Regions from separate parts of the Nonomuraea gerenzanensis genome, predicted to be linked through region 1. Evidence: predicted binding sites of a transcription regulator. Region 1 holds the regulator's gene; each other region holds the start of a gene.

Region 1 (5,415 bases):
CGCCCGTGCGCGTCACCTCCACCGAGACCCCGTCCAACTCCTCCACCACGCGCTCGCACCAGCCGCCGGCCGAGGAGCCGGCCCCTCAGCAGTCCCAGCCGGTCGTCGTGGTGCCCGAGACGTCGGCGCCGCCGACGCCCAAGCCCACCCGCAAGGCCGGTTCGACCAGCAGGCCCTCGCCCTCGCCCAGCCCGACGCCGACCACCTGCCCCTCGCCGCTCGCCGAGCACGCCGAGCCGCCCGCCGACTGCCCCGAGGCCGCGCCCTCCCCCACGCCCACCGTGGAGGAGACGACGGGGCAGCCTTCGGCCTGTCCTCCTGAGGAGTGCCCGGCGCCCGACGAGGTGACGGAGACCCCCACCGAGCTGGCCAGCCCGCTGCTGGACACCTCGCAGACCACGCCCTGACGGCGCTACCAGCGTCCGGTGCGGCTGAGCAGCACCGCCGCCGCCGCGACCCCCGCCGTGGACGTCCGCAGGACCGTCGGCCCGAGCAGCACCGGCGTCGCCTTGGCGGCGCTGAACCCGGCCAGCTCCTCCTCCGAGACCCCGCCCTCCGGCCCCACGACCATGACGATGTCGCCGCCCGCGGGCAGGGCCACGCCGGACAGCGGCTCGGCCGCCTCCTCGTGCAGCACCAGCCCCAGCGCGGCCTCCGACAGCAGCCGCTCGACCTGTTTGGTGGAGGCCAGGTCCGTCACCTCGGGCAGGTGGAAGCGGCGGGCCTGCTTGCCCGCCTCGCGGGCGGTGGAGCGCCAGCGTCCGAGCGCCTTGGCGACCTTGTCGCCCTTCCACTGCGTGATGCTGCGCGCGGCGGCCCAGGGGACGATGACGTCCACGCCCGCCTCGGTCATCATCTCGACCGCCAGCTCGCCCCTGTCGCCCTTGGGCAGCCCCTGGACGACGACGAGCCGGGGCCGGGGGGCCTCGACGTCGTAGCGGCGCAGCACGTCCAGGCGGAGCGCGTCCTTCAGCGTCTCGCGCACGACGCACTCGGCCACTGCGCCGGCGCCGTCGGTCAGGTCGACGCGCTCGCCGGGGCGCAGGCGGCGCACGGAGGCCGCGTGCCGCCCCTCGGGCCCGTCGAGGGTCAGCTCAGGGCCGTCGAGGCCCTGAGCCAGGAAGACCGGGACCGTCACCGGCCGTTGAAGGCGTCGCGCAGCCGCGAGAAGAAGCCCTGCTGCCCCGGCGCGAACTTGCCCGGCGGCCGCTCCTCGCCCCGCTGCTTGGCCAGCTCGCGCAGCAGGTCCTCCTGCGCGGTGTCGAGGCGGGTGGGGGTCTCGACGTTGACGTGGATCAGCAGGTCGCCCCTGCCGGACTCGTTGAGCCGCTGCACGCCCCTGCCGTACATGGTGATGACCTGCCCGGACTGCGTGCCGGGGCGGACGTCCACCTCTTCGGCGCCGTCGAGTGTCTCGACCGTGAGGATGGTGCCGAGCGCGGCGGCGGTCATCGGGATCTGGACGGTGCAGTGGAGGTCGTCGCCGCGCCGTTCGAAGATCTCGTGGTTGCGCTCGACGATCTCCAGGAAGAGGTCTCCGGGCGGGCCGCCGCCGGGGCCGACCTCGCCCTCGCCGGCGAGCTGGATGTGGGTGCCGTCCTCGACGCCCGCCGGGATGCGGACCTTGATGGTACGGCGGGTGCGCACGCGGCCGTCGCCGGAGCACTCCTGGCAGGGGTGGCGGATGATGGTGCCGAAACCGCCGCACTGCGGGCACGGCCGCGAGGTCATGACCTGCCCCAGGAAGGAGCGGGTGACCTGGGAGATCTCGCCGCGGCCGTTGCACATGTCGCAGGTGTCGGGGTGGGTGCCCGGTGCGGCGCCGGCGCCGTGGCACACCTCGCAGAGCACGGCCGTGTCGACGACCAGCTCGCGGGTGGTGCCGAACGCGGTCTCGCGCAGGTCCAGCTCGACCCGGATGGTGGCGTTGCGGCCCCTGCGGGCCCGGGAGCGGGGGCCTCTGGCGCCGGTCGCGGTGCCGAAGAAGGCGTCCATGATGTCGCTGAACGGGAAGCCCGCGCCGAAACCGCCCGCGCCGGCGGCTGCTCCCGCGCCGCCGAAGGGGTCGCCACCCAGGTCGTACATCTGGCGCTTGTTCGGGTCGGACAGCACCTCGTAGGCCTGCGTGATCTCCTTGAACCGCTCCTGGGTCTCAGGATCGGGGTTCACGTCGGGGTGCAGCTCGCGGGCGAGTCGGCGGTAGGCCTTCTTGATCTCATCCTGACTTGCGTCACGGCGCACCCCGAGGGTGGCGTAGTAGTCGCTGTTTGCCACTTATCGACCTCTTATGATGCAGCCAGGATCTGGCTGACGTAGCGTGCCACCGCGCGTACGGCGCCCATCGTCACGGGATAGTCCATCCTGGTCGGCCCCAGCACACCGAGCCGGGCCAGTTGGTTGTCGCCAGAACCGTATCCGGTCGCGACGACGGATGTCCCCCGCAGGTACGGGTTTTCCGCGCCGATGCGCACGGTGAGCGCGGACGGGGTGTCGGAAGTCTCGCCGAGCAACCGGATGAGCACGACCTGCTCCTCCAGTGCCTCCAGCACGTCGCGCAGGCCGGTGGCGAAGTCGGCGCCGGCGAGATTGGCGGCGCCCGCGAACACGATCTTCTCGTCGTGCCGCTCGACCAGCGTCTCCAGCAGCACGGACAGGATCGTGACCGCGGCGGGCCGGTCTTCTGGGGCCAGCCGCTCGGGCAGGTCGGCGACCAGGTCGGGCACGCTGCTCAGGCCGCAGCCGTCGAGGCAGGCGTTGAGCACGGCGCGCAGGTGCGCGATCCGGGTCTCCTCCACCACCTCGGGCAGATCGACCACCCGCTGCTCGACGCGGCCGGTGTTGGTGATCAGCACGAGCATGACGCGCCGGTCCGTGAGCGGGACCAGCTCGACGTGCCTGACGGTGGAACGGGTCAGCGTCGGATACTGCACGACCGCCACCTGCCTGGTCAGCTGCGCGAGCAGCCGGACCGTGCGGGTGACCACGTCGTCGAGGTCGACCGCGCCGGCCAGGAACGTCTCGATCGCCCTGCGCTCGGCCCCCGACAACGGCTTGACCTGCGAGAGCCGGTCGACGAACAGGCGGTAGCCCTTGTCCGTCGGCACGCGGCCCGCGCTGGTGTGCGGCTGGGTGATGTAGCCTTCCTCCTCCAGCGCGGCCATGTCGTTCCTGACCGTCGCCGGGGAGACCTTCAGGTTGTGACGCTCGGCGAGTGCCTTGGAGCCCACCGGTTCGTTGGTGGACACGTAGTCTTCGACAATGGCGCGGAGCACCGCCAGCTTTCTATCGTCGAGCACGTGCTCACCTCCTGCCTCTGTCCATATCAGGAACGCGAGGTCTAGCACTCTGTGTTCCCGAGTGCCAAGTGTACGGCTCTCGCCCACAAGGTGCGATAACACCGCGTCCCTCATCCTGCTTCTAGCTTCTTCGAAGCGACAGGCCTCACACTTGCCGATATGACCGACGATTCCCGGCCTCCGTCGTACGGCCCGCCGCCTGGGCAGGGTCCCTACCCCGGTCCGCCGCCGCGGCCTCCCCAGTACGGCCCGCAGCCGGGGTCCCAGCCCGGTCCCCCGCCTCCTCCGCCGTACTGGCAACCACCGTCCGGGCAGGCTCCACCGCAGCACGGTGAGGCCACCCAGTTCGGCCCGCCACCTCAGTACGGACAATACGGCCAACAAGCACAATTTCCACCACGAAACAACTCCAAAGCCATAAAGCCCAGCTTGTGGTGGCTCGTGGCGGTCTGGGGCGTGTTCCTGGCGTGCGGGGTGGCCGGCGCGCTGCTGTTCACCGGCGGCGTGGTGACCAGCGTGGCGGATCTGGCTCCGACCAGGACGTTCGCGTCCGGCGAGAGCGTCACGGTGCCGGTCGACCCGGCCGACAAGCCCGGCGTCTACATCGCCAGCGACACCCAGGTCCGCTACGAGTGCTCCATCAGCGGGCAGGCCAAGCTGGCCAGGACCACGGGGTCGCAGAAGGTCACGGTGAACGGCGCGGTGTGGGAGCAGTTCCTGGTCATCAACGCGCCGGCCAAGGGCGACTACCAGCTCACCTGCACCAACCAGGAGCAGGCCGCCGTACGGTACGGCGTGGGCCGCGACGCCTTCTCCGCCGTGGGCGGGATCACCGGCGGGCTGGCCGCGCTGTTCCTGATCCCCGGAGCGGGGCTGCTCGTCGCGATCGGCGGCACCATCACCGTGCTGGTCCGGCGCAGCGGTGCCCGCAAGCGCCTTGCGGTCAGCGGGTGATTTGCTACGGTCCCCGTGTGTACGAGGGCGATGTACTGGCGGGAAATTGGCGGCGGCCGGGCAAGGGGAAGATCCCGAAAGTGCCCGCCGAGCAGGACCTCGTCGTGGAGGACGCCGACAGCGGCTTCTGCGGCGCCGTGGTGGCCTGCGACAAGGAGGCCGTCACGCTGGAGGACCGGTTCGGCAAGCGCCGCCTGTTCCCGCTCGCACCCGCCGCCTTCCTGCTGGAGGGCCGCCCCGTGACCCTGGTACGCCCTGCGGCGGCCGCACCGGCGGGGCCCCGGCGCAGCGCGTCCGGCTCGATCGCCGTGGAGGGGCTGCGGGCCAGGGTCGCCAGGGAGAGCCGGATCTACGTCGAAGGCGTGCACGACGCCGCCCTGGTGGAGAAGATCTGGGGGCACGACCTGCGGGTCGAAGGGGTCGTGGTCGAGTACCTGGAGGGCGTGGACGACCTGCCGGCCATCGTCGAGGAGTTCGGCCCCGAGCCGGGCCGCCGGCTGGGCGTGCTGGTCGACCACCTCGTGCCGGGGTCCAAGGAGAGCCGGATCGCCGCCGGGATCACCTCGCCGGACGTGCTGGTGGTCGGGCACCCGTTCATCGACATCTGGCAGGCGGTCAAGCCGTCCGTGCTGCGCATCCCCGCCTGGCCGGACGTGCCGCGCGGAGTGCCGTGGAAGGAGGGCGTCATCGCCGCGCTCGGCTGGCGCGTGGAGCCCGCGCAGGCGTGGCGGCGGATCCTCGGCGCCGTCTCGACGTACACGGACCTGGAGCCGGAGCTGCTCGGCCGGGTCGAGGAACTGATCGACTTCGTTACGGAGACACCATGAGCCAGGACCCGCCCCAGCCGCCCGACGACGACGCCACCCGCAGGGTCACGCCCGAGGACCTCCCGCCCGCCCAGGGCTCCGGCCCCCAGCAGCCGGGCTACGGGCCTCAGGGTCCCTCCTCCGGCCAGCAACCGGCCTACGGGCAGCCGTCCTATGACCAGCAGGCCCCGTACGGGCAGCAGCCCGGCTCCGCGCCGAGCTTCGGCCGGCAGCCGCCCTCCGGCTACGGCCAGCCGGGCGGTTACCCTCCGCCGGGGGGCTACCCTCCTCCCGGTGGATACCCGCCGCCCGGTGGTCACCCTCCTCCCGGAGGCTACGCCCCGCCCCCGAACCAGCCA
Region 2 (5,415 bases), 3.2 Mb from region 1:
CTGGCCAGGCTGTACGTCGTGCTGACCCGGGCCGTCACGTCACTGACGGTCCTGCACGACAAGGCGCTCCCTGCGCAGCTCGTGGCATGACGAGCGGCGGGCGCGGCCGCTTCTAGGATGGCTGAGCAAGCAGCCACTCACTCTAGGAGGATGCCGTGCCCGCACCCCTTCCCCACGAGTTCCTGCCGCCGGTGCCCGCGCTCACGGTCGAGAGCGACGACATCCAGGACGGTCGGACGCTCGCCGACGCGCACGTCTTCAACGACTGGGGCATGACCGGCCAGAACCAGTCGCCCCACCTGCGCTGGTCCGGCGCCCCCGAGGGCACCCGCGGCTACGCCGTCACCTGCTACGACCCCGACGCCCCGACGGGCAGCGGGTTCTGGCACTGGGTCCTGTTCGACCTGCCCGCCTCGGTGACCGAGCTGGCCACCGGCGCGGGCACGGCGCCCGACTTCAAGGGCCTGCCGGAGGGCGCCGTCCACGCCCGCAACGACTACGGCCTCAAGGCGTACGGCGGCGCGGCCCCGCCCCCCGGTGACCCGCACCGTTACGTGTTCACGGTGCACGCGCTGGGTGTGGACAAGCTGGGCGTGGACAGCGACGCCAGCCCGGCGGTGGTGGGCTTCAACATCACCGCCAACACCCTGGCCAGGGGGCACGTCGTCGCCCACTTCGGCGTCTGACCCACCCGCCACCGGCACCGGGCGCCGGGCTCCGGCCCGGCACCCGGTGGGCGGTCACGGCTAGCCTCGGCAGCCGAACAGCCGACACGCAGTATGGGTCAGCAGCCGAGCCGGCCGAAGCGACCGAAGCGGCCGACGTGGCCCGGCGTGGCCGAAGCGGCCCGGCGTGGCCGGGGTCAGCGGCCCAGGGCGGCCGCCGGGCAGCCCACCAGCTCGGGCAGCACCTGGTCGAGGAGCGGGATGCCGAAGCCCCCCTCGGGCGCGCAGATGGGCATGTGCAGCTCGCGCGGCAGCACGATGTCCGGCGTCGACCGCCTGTCGATGTGCACCCGGGTCCCCGGCTCGCCGGCCGCATCCGACTTGGCCTCCATCTCCTCGGCGTGCGCCCGGTTCTCCGCCTCGTCGGCGCGCGCCCGGGCCGCGATCTCGTCGGCGTGCGCCTCGGCCTCCGCCTCCTCGCCGGCGTCCACCGGGACGAACAGGGCGGACCAGTGGTCATCGGCGTGCGCCGGAGCGGTCACGGCGAACGCGGCGGCCAGTGTCAGGGCCGCGATGCCGAAAATACGCGTGCTGCGGAAAAGCACTGTGTGCTCCTTCGGTCGAGGTTGGGCGCCACCACCTTCCCTCACTCCAAGTAATCGATCAATTGTGAAACGTAATAGCAGATAAACAAAACAAGAGCGGCCCGGAAAAGCCCGGGCCGCCCTTCGTCCGTACGACGCGATTAGACCTAGAAGTCCATGTCGCCACCGCCCGGCATGGCCGGGGCGGCGGGGGTCTTCTCGGGCTTCTCGGCGATGACGGCCTCGGTGGTCAGGAACAGCGCCGCGATGGAGGCGGCGTTCTGCAGCGCGGAGCGCGTCACCTTGGCCGGGTCGATGATGCCCGACTCGAACATGTTGACGTACTCGCCGGAGGCCGCGTTGAGGCCCTCACCCGGGGTGAGGTTGCGTACCTTCTCAACCACGACGCCGCCCTCGAGACCGGCGTTGACGGCGATCTGCTTGAGCGGCTCCTCCAGCGCCTTCTTGACGATGGCGGCACCGGTGGCCTCGTCGCCGTTGAGCTCCAGCTTGTCGAAGGCCTTGGCGCCGGCCTGCAGCAGCGCCACGCCACCGCCGGGCACGATGCCCTCCTCGACGGCCGCCTTGGCGTTGCGGACGGCGTCCTCGATGCGGTGCTTGCGCTCCTTCAGCTCGACCTCGGTCGCCGCACCGGCCTTGATGACGGCCACGCCGCCGGCCAGCTTGGCCAGCCGCTCCTGCAGCTTCTCGCGGTCGTAGTCGGAGTCGGTGCGCTCGATCTCGGCGCGGATCTCGTTGACCCGGCCGGAGATCTGCTCGGCGTCGCCGGCACCGTCGACGATGGTGGTCTCGTCCTTGGTCACCACGACCTTACGGGCGCGGCCCAGCAGGTCGAGGGTGGCGGTCTCGAGCTTGAGGCCGACCTCCTCGGCGATGACCTGGCCACCGGTCAGGATCGCGATGTCGTTCAGCATCGCCTTGCGGCGGTCGCCGAAGCCCGGCGCCTTGACGGCGACGGAGCGGAACAGGCCGCGGATCTTGTTGACCACCAGGGTCGCCAGGGCCTCGCCCTCGACGTCCTCGGCGATGATCAGCAGCGGCTTGCCGGACTGCACGACCTTGTCGAGCAGCGGCAGCAGGTCCTTGTTGGCCGAGACCTTGCTGTTGACGATCAGGATGTACGGGTCCTCGAGCACGGCCTCCATGCGGTCGGAGTCCGTGACGAAGTACATCGACGTCATGCCCTTGTCGAAGCGCATGCCCTCGGTGAGCTCGAGCTCGAGGCCGAAGGTGTTGCTCTCCTCGACGGTGATGACGCCTTCCTTGCCGACCTTGTCCATCGCCTCGGCGATGAGCGAGCCGATCTCGGCGTCGGCGGCGGAGATGGAGGCGGTCGAAGCGATCTGCTCCTTGGTCTCCACATCCTTGGCCAGCTTGGAGAGCTCCTCGCTGACGCGCTCGACGGCCGCCTCGATGCCCTTCTTCAGGGCCATCGGGTTGGCGCCGGCGGCGACGTTGCGCAGGCCCTCGCGCACCAGCGCCTGGGCGAGCACGGTGGCGGTGGTGGTGCCGTCACCAGCGACGTCGTCCGTCTTCTTGGCGACTTCCTTGACCAGCTCAGCGCCGATCTTCTCCCAAGGGTCCTCGAGCTCGATCTCCTTGGCGATGGACACACCGTCGTTGGTGATCGTGGGAGCGCCCCACTTCTTCTCCAGTACGACGTTGCGGCCCTTGGGGCCGAGGGTCACCTTGACGGCGTCGGCGAGCTGGTTCATACCGCGCTCGAGACCGCGCCGGGCGTCCTCGTCAAACGCGATCATCTTGGCTGCCATAAGGCTAGACCTCCCAGATGCAGGGTGGCTTGTCGTGGACCGAGCCGACGCCCGCGACGGCATGGGTCCACATCTCCGTGCGGCAGACCCCATCGTCTCGATCCGGTCGTTGGCACTCTGCTGCACAGAGTGCCAACGAACTGTTTAGCACTCTACCCTGCCGAGTGCAAGCGAACGCCACTCCGCCCGGCATTCCCGCCCAGGTCAGTCAGTCGGTGCGGCGAGCCGCGGGAGCGACCCGCCGCACACGAGTCGGCGAAAGAGAGGTGACGGCTCGCACGGACTGCGTTGCCGTGCGATCCCGTCCGGTGCACACCAGCTCGACGTTCAGACCGCGCGGACGGACTCCGCCTGCGGCCCCTTCTGGCCCTGCGTGATCTCGAACTCGACACGCTGCCCCTGTTCGAGAGAGCGGTACCCGTCCATCAGGATCGCTGAGTAATGGACGAATACATCTTTACCACCGTCTACCGCGATGAAGCCGTAGCCCTTGTCCGCGTTGAACCACTTGACGGTGCCCTGCGCCACTTCCGACTCCTCTTACTGGTCTCCCAGATCTCGCCCATTCCTCCGCGGGACCTGTAATCGTATGACTTAACGGAAAAGCAGCCAGACGATCGCCCTCGACCATACCTGTGGCACGGGGTTTGGCAACAGAGTCAATCCGCAAACCGCCTATTTCTTCGCAGTACGGGTGGTTCAACGTTGAATTGCCCCTGGAAAAGGAGAAGGCGCCCACTAGGGGCGCCTTCAAGGGTGGGTCTGCGGGCTCAGCCGCCCGCGACCGCCGGGATGATGGAGATCTGAGTGCCCTCAGGGGCTGGAGTGTCGAGCCCTTCGGCGAAACGGACGTCCTCTTCCCCAACGTAAACGTTGACGAAACGACGAATCTTGCCCGATTCATCCAGAATTCTCGCGCCGATCCCCGGGTAGTCGGAGTCGAGCTTGGCGAGCACGTCACGAAGAGTCGCGCCCTCGCCACTGACCTCCGCGTTCCCCCCGGTGTATGTGCGCAGAATGGTGGGAATCCGCACAGAAACGCTCATGGTACTAATCGCCTTTCCTGGTTGTCAGACAGTCGCGCGGAACGCGTCGAGAGAGGGCTTGATCACGGCCGTGGGCTGCACGGACTCGCCGCCGAGCACGTCGAGCGTCTTCAGCCCGTCGCCGGTGTTGAGCACCACGGTCTCCGCCTCGGGGTCGAGCACCCCGCTCTCGGTGAGCTTCTTCAGCACGCCGACGGTGACCCCGCCGGCGGTCTCGGCGAAGATGCCCTCGGTCGAGGCCAGCAGCTTCATCGCGGCCACGATCTCGGCGTCCGTGACGTCCTCGACGCCACCTCCGGTGCGCCGGGCGATGTCCAGCACGTACGGCCCGTCGGCGGGGTTGCCGATGGCCAGCGACTTGGCGATGGTGTCGGGCTTGACCGGCTGCACGACGTCGTGGCCGGCCTTGTAGGCGGTGGAGACCGGCGAGCACCCGGCGGCCTGGGCCCCGAACACCTTGTACGGGGTGTCCTCCACCAGGCCCAGCTTGATCAGCTCCTTGAAGCCCTTGTCGATCTTCGTGAGCTGCGAGCCGGAGGCGATGGGGATGATGATCTGCTCCGGCAGCCGCCAGCCGAGCTGCTCGGCGATCTCGTACGCGAGCGTCTTGGAGCCCTCGGCGTAGTACGGCCGCAGGTTCACGTTGACGAAGCCCCACTTGTCGCCCATGGGGTCGCCGATCAGCTCCGAGCAGAACCGGTTGACCTCGTCGTAGGTGCCGTCGATGCCGATCAGCCGCCCGCCGAACACGCGCGCCATGGTGATCTTGGCTTGCTCCAGGTTGGCCGGGATGAACACGCACGCGTCGAGCCCGGCCCGCGCGGCGGCGGCGGTGACGGCGCCGGCGAGGTTGCCCGTGGAGGAGCAGGAGAGCGTGTGAAAGCCGAAGTTGCGCGCCGCCTCGACGGCCATGGCCACGACCCGGTCCTTGAAGGAGTGGGTGGGGTTGCCGGAGTCGTCCTTCACGTAAAGGGACTTGATGCCGAGCGCGCGGCCCAGGTTTCCGGCCTTGACCAATTTCGTCCAACCGGGGTTCATATTCGGCTTACTGGCCACGTCCGAGGGAACGGGCAGCAGCGAGCGGTAACGCCAGATGTTGGCGGGACCCGATTCGATCTCCGCGCGGGTCACGTCACCGAAGTCGTAGGCCGCCTCCAGCGGCCCGAAACACTCCTGGCACGCGAAGCTGGGGCCCAGCGGGTAGCGGGCGCCGCACTCGCGGCAGGACAGAGCGACGGCAGGACCAAAGTCGAGCGACATGAAGCGAGGCCTTCCCTCATCTTCGCCCACGGCCACCTTGACCGCGAACCGGAATTGGCACCTTGTC
Region 3 (5,415 bases), 1.6 Mb from region 1:
GCCGGCTGTCGAACCCGGTGAGCCGGGAGTCGAGGGCGGTGAGCTTGCCCTCGGCCCTGTCGAGGCGGGCGTCCACGCCGCTGAGCCGGGCGGTCAGGCGCTGCTCGCTCTCGCCGAGCTGCACGGCCAGGTGCTGGTCGGCCTCGTCGAGACGGGTGGTGAGGCGCTGCTCGACGCCGGCCAGGCGGGTGGAGAGCGCGTCGTCGGCCTCCTTGAGCCGGCTGACGAGGCGCTCGTCGGCCTCCAGGAGTGCCGTGGCGAGCCGCTGGTCGGTCTCGTCGAGCCGGGTGCCGAGGCGCCTGTCGGTGTCGTCCAGGCGGGCGCTCAGCCGCTCGTCGGTGTCGTCGAGGCGGGTCGTGAGGCGCTGGTCGGTCTCGTCGAGGCGGGCGGTGAGGCGCTGGTCGGTCTCGTCGAGCCGGGCGGTGGTGCGCTGCTCGGCGGCCTCCACCTTGGCGGTGAGCTGCTCGGCCGTGCCCGCCAGGCGCTCGGTGACGCTCTCGGCCAGGTCGTTGACGACGTCCTCGACGCGGTCGGTGCGGGTGGCCAGCTCGGCCATCGACTTGTCGAGCCGGGTGAAGCGGCTGGCCGCGGCCTCCATGCTGGTGTTGAGCCCGGCCAGCTGGGTCGCGAAGTCGGACATGCCCTTGGTGATGCCGTGGGTGGTGTCGAGCACCGTCTGCAGGCGCTTGAGCGCCTCGTCCACGCTCTCGCCCACCGTGCCGAGGTCCGCCCACAGGCTCGGCAGCTCCGCCACGGGAGTCACCCGGGCGTCCACCTGGCCCACCTTCTCGCCCACGGCGTCCACGTGGTCGCGCACGGCCTCCACGTGCTGCGCCAGGCCCTCCGCCCACATCGGAGGCTTGGCGGAGATCTCGTCGAGCCGCCCGCTGACCGTCTCCAGCGTGCCGCTGAGACCTCCAAGCTCGCGTTCGCGCACCTCGCGCAGCAGCCACTCCATGCCTTCGAGCCGCTGGCGGATCTCGTCGAGCACGGCCCCCTGGGTGCGTTGCTCGTAGACATGGTCCTGAGCGGCACGGGCGAGCAGGTCTCGCATCCTCTTGGGGACGGCGTCGTAGCCGTTAGGAAGAAGGGCGGCGTGGTTGGAATGGTCCACCGAAAGCTCCTTCGCTCGCCGACGGTCTGCCGCGCAGCGGTGGGATAGGTCCGGTTTATCGTTGAAGGGTGAGAGCGCGGTCAACCGCAATAGGGCGGAGAACTCCTCGCCCGCCCACCTTAGCCTTTCGATCAAGGTCCGTCAGGGCTGAATTGAAAGATCGCGGTTAACGTACGGATGCCCGGGTTCGGTGATTCAGGCAGGTGAGGGGGCCTTGCAGAGGATTACCGAGGGTTTGTCGGCAATTCTGGTCAGCATGATGACCATGGATTTGTCGCCTTTGAGGCGCAAGTCGGCGCGCAGCCGTTCGATGTCCACGGCTGAGCCGCGCTTTTTGATGGTGACGTTTCCGATCTGTCGCTCGCGAAGGGCGGCGCGCAGTTTCTTCAGCGAAAAGGGAAGGACGTCGTCCACCTCGTACACCGACGCCCAAGGGGTGTCCACCCGCTCGTCGGCGGTGATGTAGGCGATCATCGGGTCGAGCAGCCTGCCGCCGACCAGCTCGGCCACCTCGCCGACCAGGTGCGCGCGCACGGCCGCGCCGTCCGGCTCGTAGACGAACCGGCCCGGCGGGCCGGTCGGGGCCCGCACGCCGGTGGCGGTCAGCGTGTGGCCGCCGGGCAGCAGGGTGGCCCGCCTGCCGCCCCCTGGGCCGGTCCACAGCGTGGCCTCCTTGACCTCGCCCTTGTACGACACCCACTCGGCCTCCGCGCCCTCGGGGATGAACTCGTACGGGATGCCCGGGGCGACCTTGAGGCAGGCCAGGCGCGCCCGGGAGAGCAGGCCGAGCACCACGGGCCAGGGCGGCGAGTAGGCCATGGGGTCGAACGTCCGGCCCCGGCCCGTCCGCCTGGCCGGGTCGGCGAACAGCACGTCGTAGTCCTCAGGCCTGACCTGCGCCGCGTCGGCCACGGTCACCGTCACCCGGTCGGCCAGCCCGAACGCCTGCGCGTTGGCCCTGGCCACGGCGACGGTCAGCGGGTCGGTGTCCACGGCCGTCACCGTGCAGCCGGCGCGGGCCAGCGCGAGCAGGTCACCCCCGACGCCGCAGCAGGCGTCGGCGACCCGGGGCGCGCCCGCGCCGTGCAGGGCGAGCAGGCGGCGGGCGCGGTGCTCGGCCACCTCCGCCCGCGTGGACTGCTCCAGCCCGTGCGGGGTGAAGAACATCCGCCCGGCGTCGGCGCCGAACTTGGCCCTGGCCCGCTCCCTGAGCCCGGCCTGGGTGAGCGCCGCCGAGGTGAGCGCCGCGTCGTACGTCCTGCGCAGGGTGGTGGCGGCGGCGACAGGGTCGGCGCCCGCCAGCTCCTCGGCCTCGGCCAGCGCGCGCCTGCCGCGCGGGGTCAGCAACTCGGTGAAGGCGTCGAGGTCCACGTCATCCGACGTTAGCGGCACCCGGAAGCGGCGGTGTCCGCCGGGCGGCGCGGCGGCGGCCGGGAGGTTCACGCACGTGGAAGACTGGACCATGCCAGGGGTCTGATCGCTCTCAGCAGACGCGTTCATGTTGACTGTCAAGCCCCTCTTGCATATGTTTCCTGTTGGCACTCTCCCCTTGAGAGTGCCAACGTGCGACGAGGCAGGTCTGACACCCGCGACGGCAGGCCCCGCTGGTCGCCTCTTCTAGATCATTCAAATCTGAAGGGGAGGTCCGATCGTGACGACCGCCACCAAGGTTCCCGTTAAGCCGCTCGGCGACCGCATTGTGGTCCAGCCGCTTGAGGCCGAGCAGACCACCGCTTCCGGCCTGGTCATCCCTGACACCGCCAAGGAGAAGCCGCAGGAGGGCAAGGTCCTCGCGGTGGGCCCGGGCAACTGGGACGAGGACGGCGACAAGCGGATTCCGCTCGACGTCTCGGAGGGCGACATCGTCCTCTACAGCAAGTACGGCGGCACCGAGGTCAAGTACGGCGGCGAGGAGTACCTCGTGCTCTCCGCCCGCGACGTTCTCGCGATCATCGAGAAGTAAGCCGGTTGTGTCGAGCCCCGGGCGCTCTTGAGGGCACCCGGGGCTTTCGACGCCAGGAGAGGACTTTCAGCAATGGCGAAGATCCTGGAGTTCGACGAGAACGCCCGCCGCGCTCTCGAGCGTGGCGTGAACGCCCTCGCGGACGCCGTGAAGGTAACCCTCGGCCCGCGTGGCCGCAACGTCGTCATCGACAAGAAGTTCGGTGCTCCGACGATCACGAACGACGGTGTGACCATCGCTCGTGAGATCGAGCTGGAGGAGCGCTACGAGAACCTCGGCGCCCAGCTCGCCAAGGAAGTTGCCACCAAGACCAACGACATCGCGGGTGACGGCACCACCACCGCGACCGTCCTGGCCCAGGCCATGGTCCGCGAGGGCCTGCGCAACGTGGCCGCCGGCGCCTCGCCGCTGTCGCTCAAGCGCGGCATCGACAAGGCCGCCAAGGCCGTCAGCGACAAGCTGCTGGCCAGCGCCCGCGAGGTCGGCGACAAGAAGGAGATCGCCAACGTCGCCACGATCTCCGCGCAGGACGCCCAGATCGGCGGCCTGATCGCCGAGGCGTTCGACAAGGTGGGCAAGGACGGTGTCCTCACCGTCGAAGAGTCCAACGCCATGGGCATGGAGCTCGAGTTCACCGAGGGCATGCAGTTCGACAAGGGCTACCTGTCGGCCTACATGGTGACCGACCCCGAGCGGATGGAGTCCGTCCTCGAGGACGCCTACATCCTGCTCACCCAGGGCAAGATCTCCTCCATCGCGGACTTCCTGCCGCTGCTGGAGAAGATCGCCCAGACGAAGAAGCCGCTCCTCGTGGTCGCCGAGGACGTCGAGGGCGAGGCCCTGGCCGTCCTGGTCACCAACAAGATCCGCGGCACCTTCACCTCCGTGGCCGTCAAGGCCCCGGGCTTCGGCGACCGCCGCAAGGCGATGCTGCAGGACATGGCCATCCTCACCGGCGGCCAGGTCGTCAGCGAGGAGGTCGGCCTCAAGCTGGAGCACGTCGGTCTCGAGGTGCTCGGCACGGCCCGCCGCGTCGTCGTCACCAAGGACGCCACGACCATCGTCGACGGCGCCGGTGACGCGCAGGCCATCGAGGACCGCGTCAAGGAGATCAAGATTGCCATCGAGCAGTCCGACTCCGACTGGGACCGCGAGAAGCTGCAGGAGCGCCTGGCCAAGCTCGCCGGCGGTGTGTGCGTGCTGCGCGTCGGCGCCGCCACCGAGGTGGAGCTGAAGGAGAAGAAGCACCGCCTCGAGGACGCGATCTCCGCGACGCGCGCCGCCATCGAGGAGGGCATCGTCTCCGGCGGTGGCTCCGCGCTGATCCACATCGGCAAGGACCTCGACGACCTCGGCCTCACGGGCGACGAGGCCACCGGTGTCGGCATCGTGCGCCGCGCGCTGGTCGAGCCGGCCCGCTGGATCGCCGAGAACGCCGGTCTCGAGGGCTACGTGGTGACGCACAAGGTGGCCGAGCTGGAGGCCGGTCACGGTCTCAACGCCGCCACCGGCGAGTACGTGAACCTGCTCGACCAGGGCGTCATCGACCCGGTCAAGGTCACGCGCTCGGCCGTGCAGAACGCCGCTTCGATCGCGGGCATGCTGCTCACCACCGAGGCGCTCGTGGTGGACAAGCCCGAGGAGGAGGCCCCGGCCGCCGGCCAGGGTCACGGTCACGGCCACGGCCACTGACCGCGCCTTCCGTTCCGTTACGGCCCGCACCCGGAGGGGTGCGGGCCGTACGGCGTTTCATGGCCCTGAGCGGCCGGGTCCTACGCTGGGGACATGAGGTACGCGCGGGCGGTGGAGCGGCTGGGGATGCTGGCCGAGGCGTGCGAGCAGACCAGGCGGCTGCCGGCGCTGGAGCCGTTCCTGCGCGAGGCGCACGTGTTCGGCGCGCTGACGCAGGGCGCCGAATCGCTCGACGAGCTGGAGGTCGCCTTCGTGCTCAACCTGCCGCCCGAGGAGGTCGCCTGGGGCACGCACCCGCCGAGCACGGCCTGGCTGGTGGACTTCCTGCGGCTGGACGAGGGTGGCATCGCCTACTGGTGGCGCTCGCACCGCGAGCCGGTGGCCAACCACCACATCACGGAGCCGGTGCGGTTCTGGTCGCTGGACGGGGTGGAGCGGGACGTGCTGGAGGCGCTGAGGGAGCGGCGACTCGGGGCGCTGCACGGCGCTGTGCGCCCCGGGAGCGGCGATCGGGTGGCCCCGGTCGCGGAGGAGCTGGCGGCGGCCCTGGAGCACCTCAGGGCGGTGCACGGGGCGTACTGGGACCGGCAGTGGCGGCGGGAGCACCGGAGCCTGCGGCGCTATCCGGAGCACCACCTGTGGGAGG

The links. The regulator HrcA, encoded in region 1, represses chaperone genes, less so after heat shock. The targets are predictions, from matches to a motif close to TTGGCACTCTCNNNNNGAGAGTGCCAA.
Region 2: the regulator HrcA is predicted to act here: its motif matches at 3,152-3,178, upstream of groL (chaperonin GroEL).
Region 3: the regulator HrcA is predicted to act here: its motif matches at 2,650-2,676, upstream of groES (co-chaperone GroES).

The regions. Positions count from the first base shown of each region.
Region 1 covers NZ_CP084058.1:2,515,636-2,521,050, reverse strand. Annotated here, with positions in the region: gene LCN96_RS12085 (hypothetical protein) at 1-407, shown strand, start outside; gene LCN96_RS12080 (16S rRNA (uracil(1498)-N(3))-methyltransferase) at 413-1,138, opposite strand; gene dnaJ (molecular chaperone DnaJ) at 1,135-2,274, opposite strand; gene hrcA (heat-inducible transcriptional repressor HrcA) at 2,286-3,296, opposite strand; gene LCN96_RS12065 (hypothetical protein) at 3,726-4,250, shown strand; gene LCN96_RS12060 (DUF3097 domain-containing protein) at 4,268-5,077, shown strand; gene LCN96_RS12055 (DUF4870 domain-containing protein) at 5,074-5,415, shown strand, end outside.
Region 2 covers NZ_CP084058.1:11,288,237-11,293,651, forward strand. Annotated here, with positions in the region: gene LCN96_RS52540 (HelD family protein) at 1-90, shown strand, start outside; gene LCN96_RS52545 (YbhB/YbcL family Raf kinase inhibitor-like protein) at 156-686, shown strand; gene LCN96_RS52550 (hypothetical protein) at 863-1,207, opposite strand; gene groL (chaperonin GroEL) at 1,417-3,042, opposite strand; gene LCN96_RS52560 (cold-shock protein) at 3,370-3,570, opposite strand; gene LCN96_RS52565 (MoaD/ThiS family protein) at 3,813-4,088, opposite strand; gene thrC (threonine synthase) at 4,113-5,348, opposite strand; SAM riboswitch class I at 5,362-5,415, opposite strand, start outside.
Region 3 covers NZ_CP084058.1:955,305-960,719, forward strand. Annotated here, with positions in the region: gene LCN96_RS05000 (apolipoprotein A1/A4/E domain-containing protein) at 1-1,114, opposite strand, end outside; gene LCN96_RS05005 (class I SAM-dependent methyltransferase) at 1,310-2,485, opposite strand; gene groES (co-chaperone GroES) at 2,766-3,077, shown strand; gene groL (chaperonin GroEL) at 3,150-4,769, shown strand; gene LCN96_RS05020 (DUF7711 family protein) at 4,863-5,415, shown strand, end outside.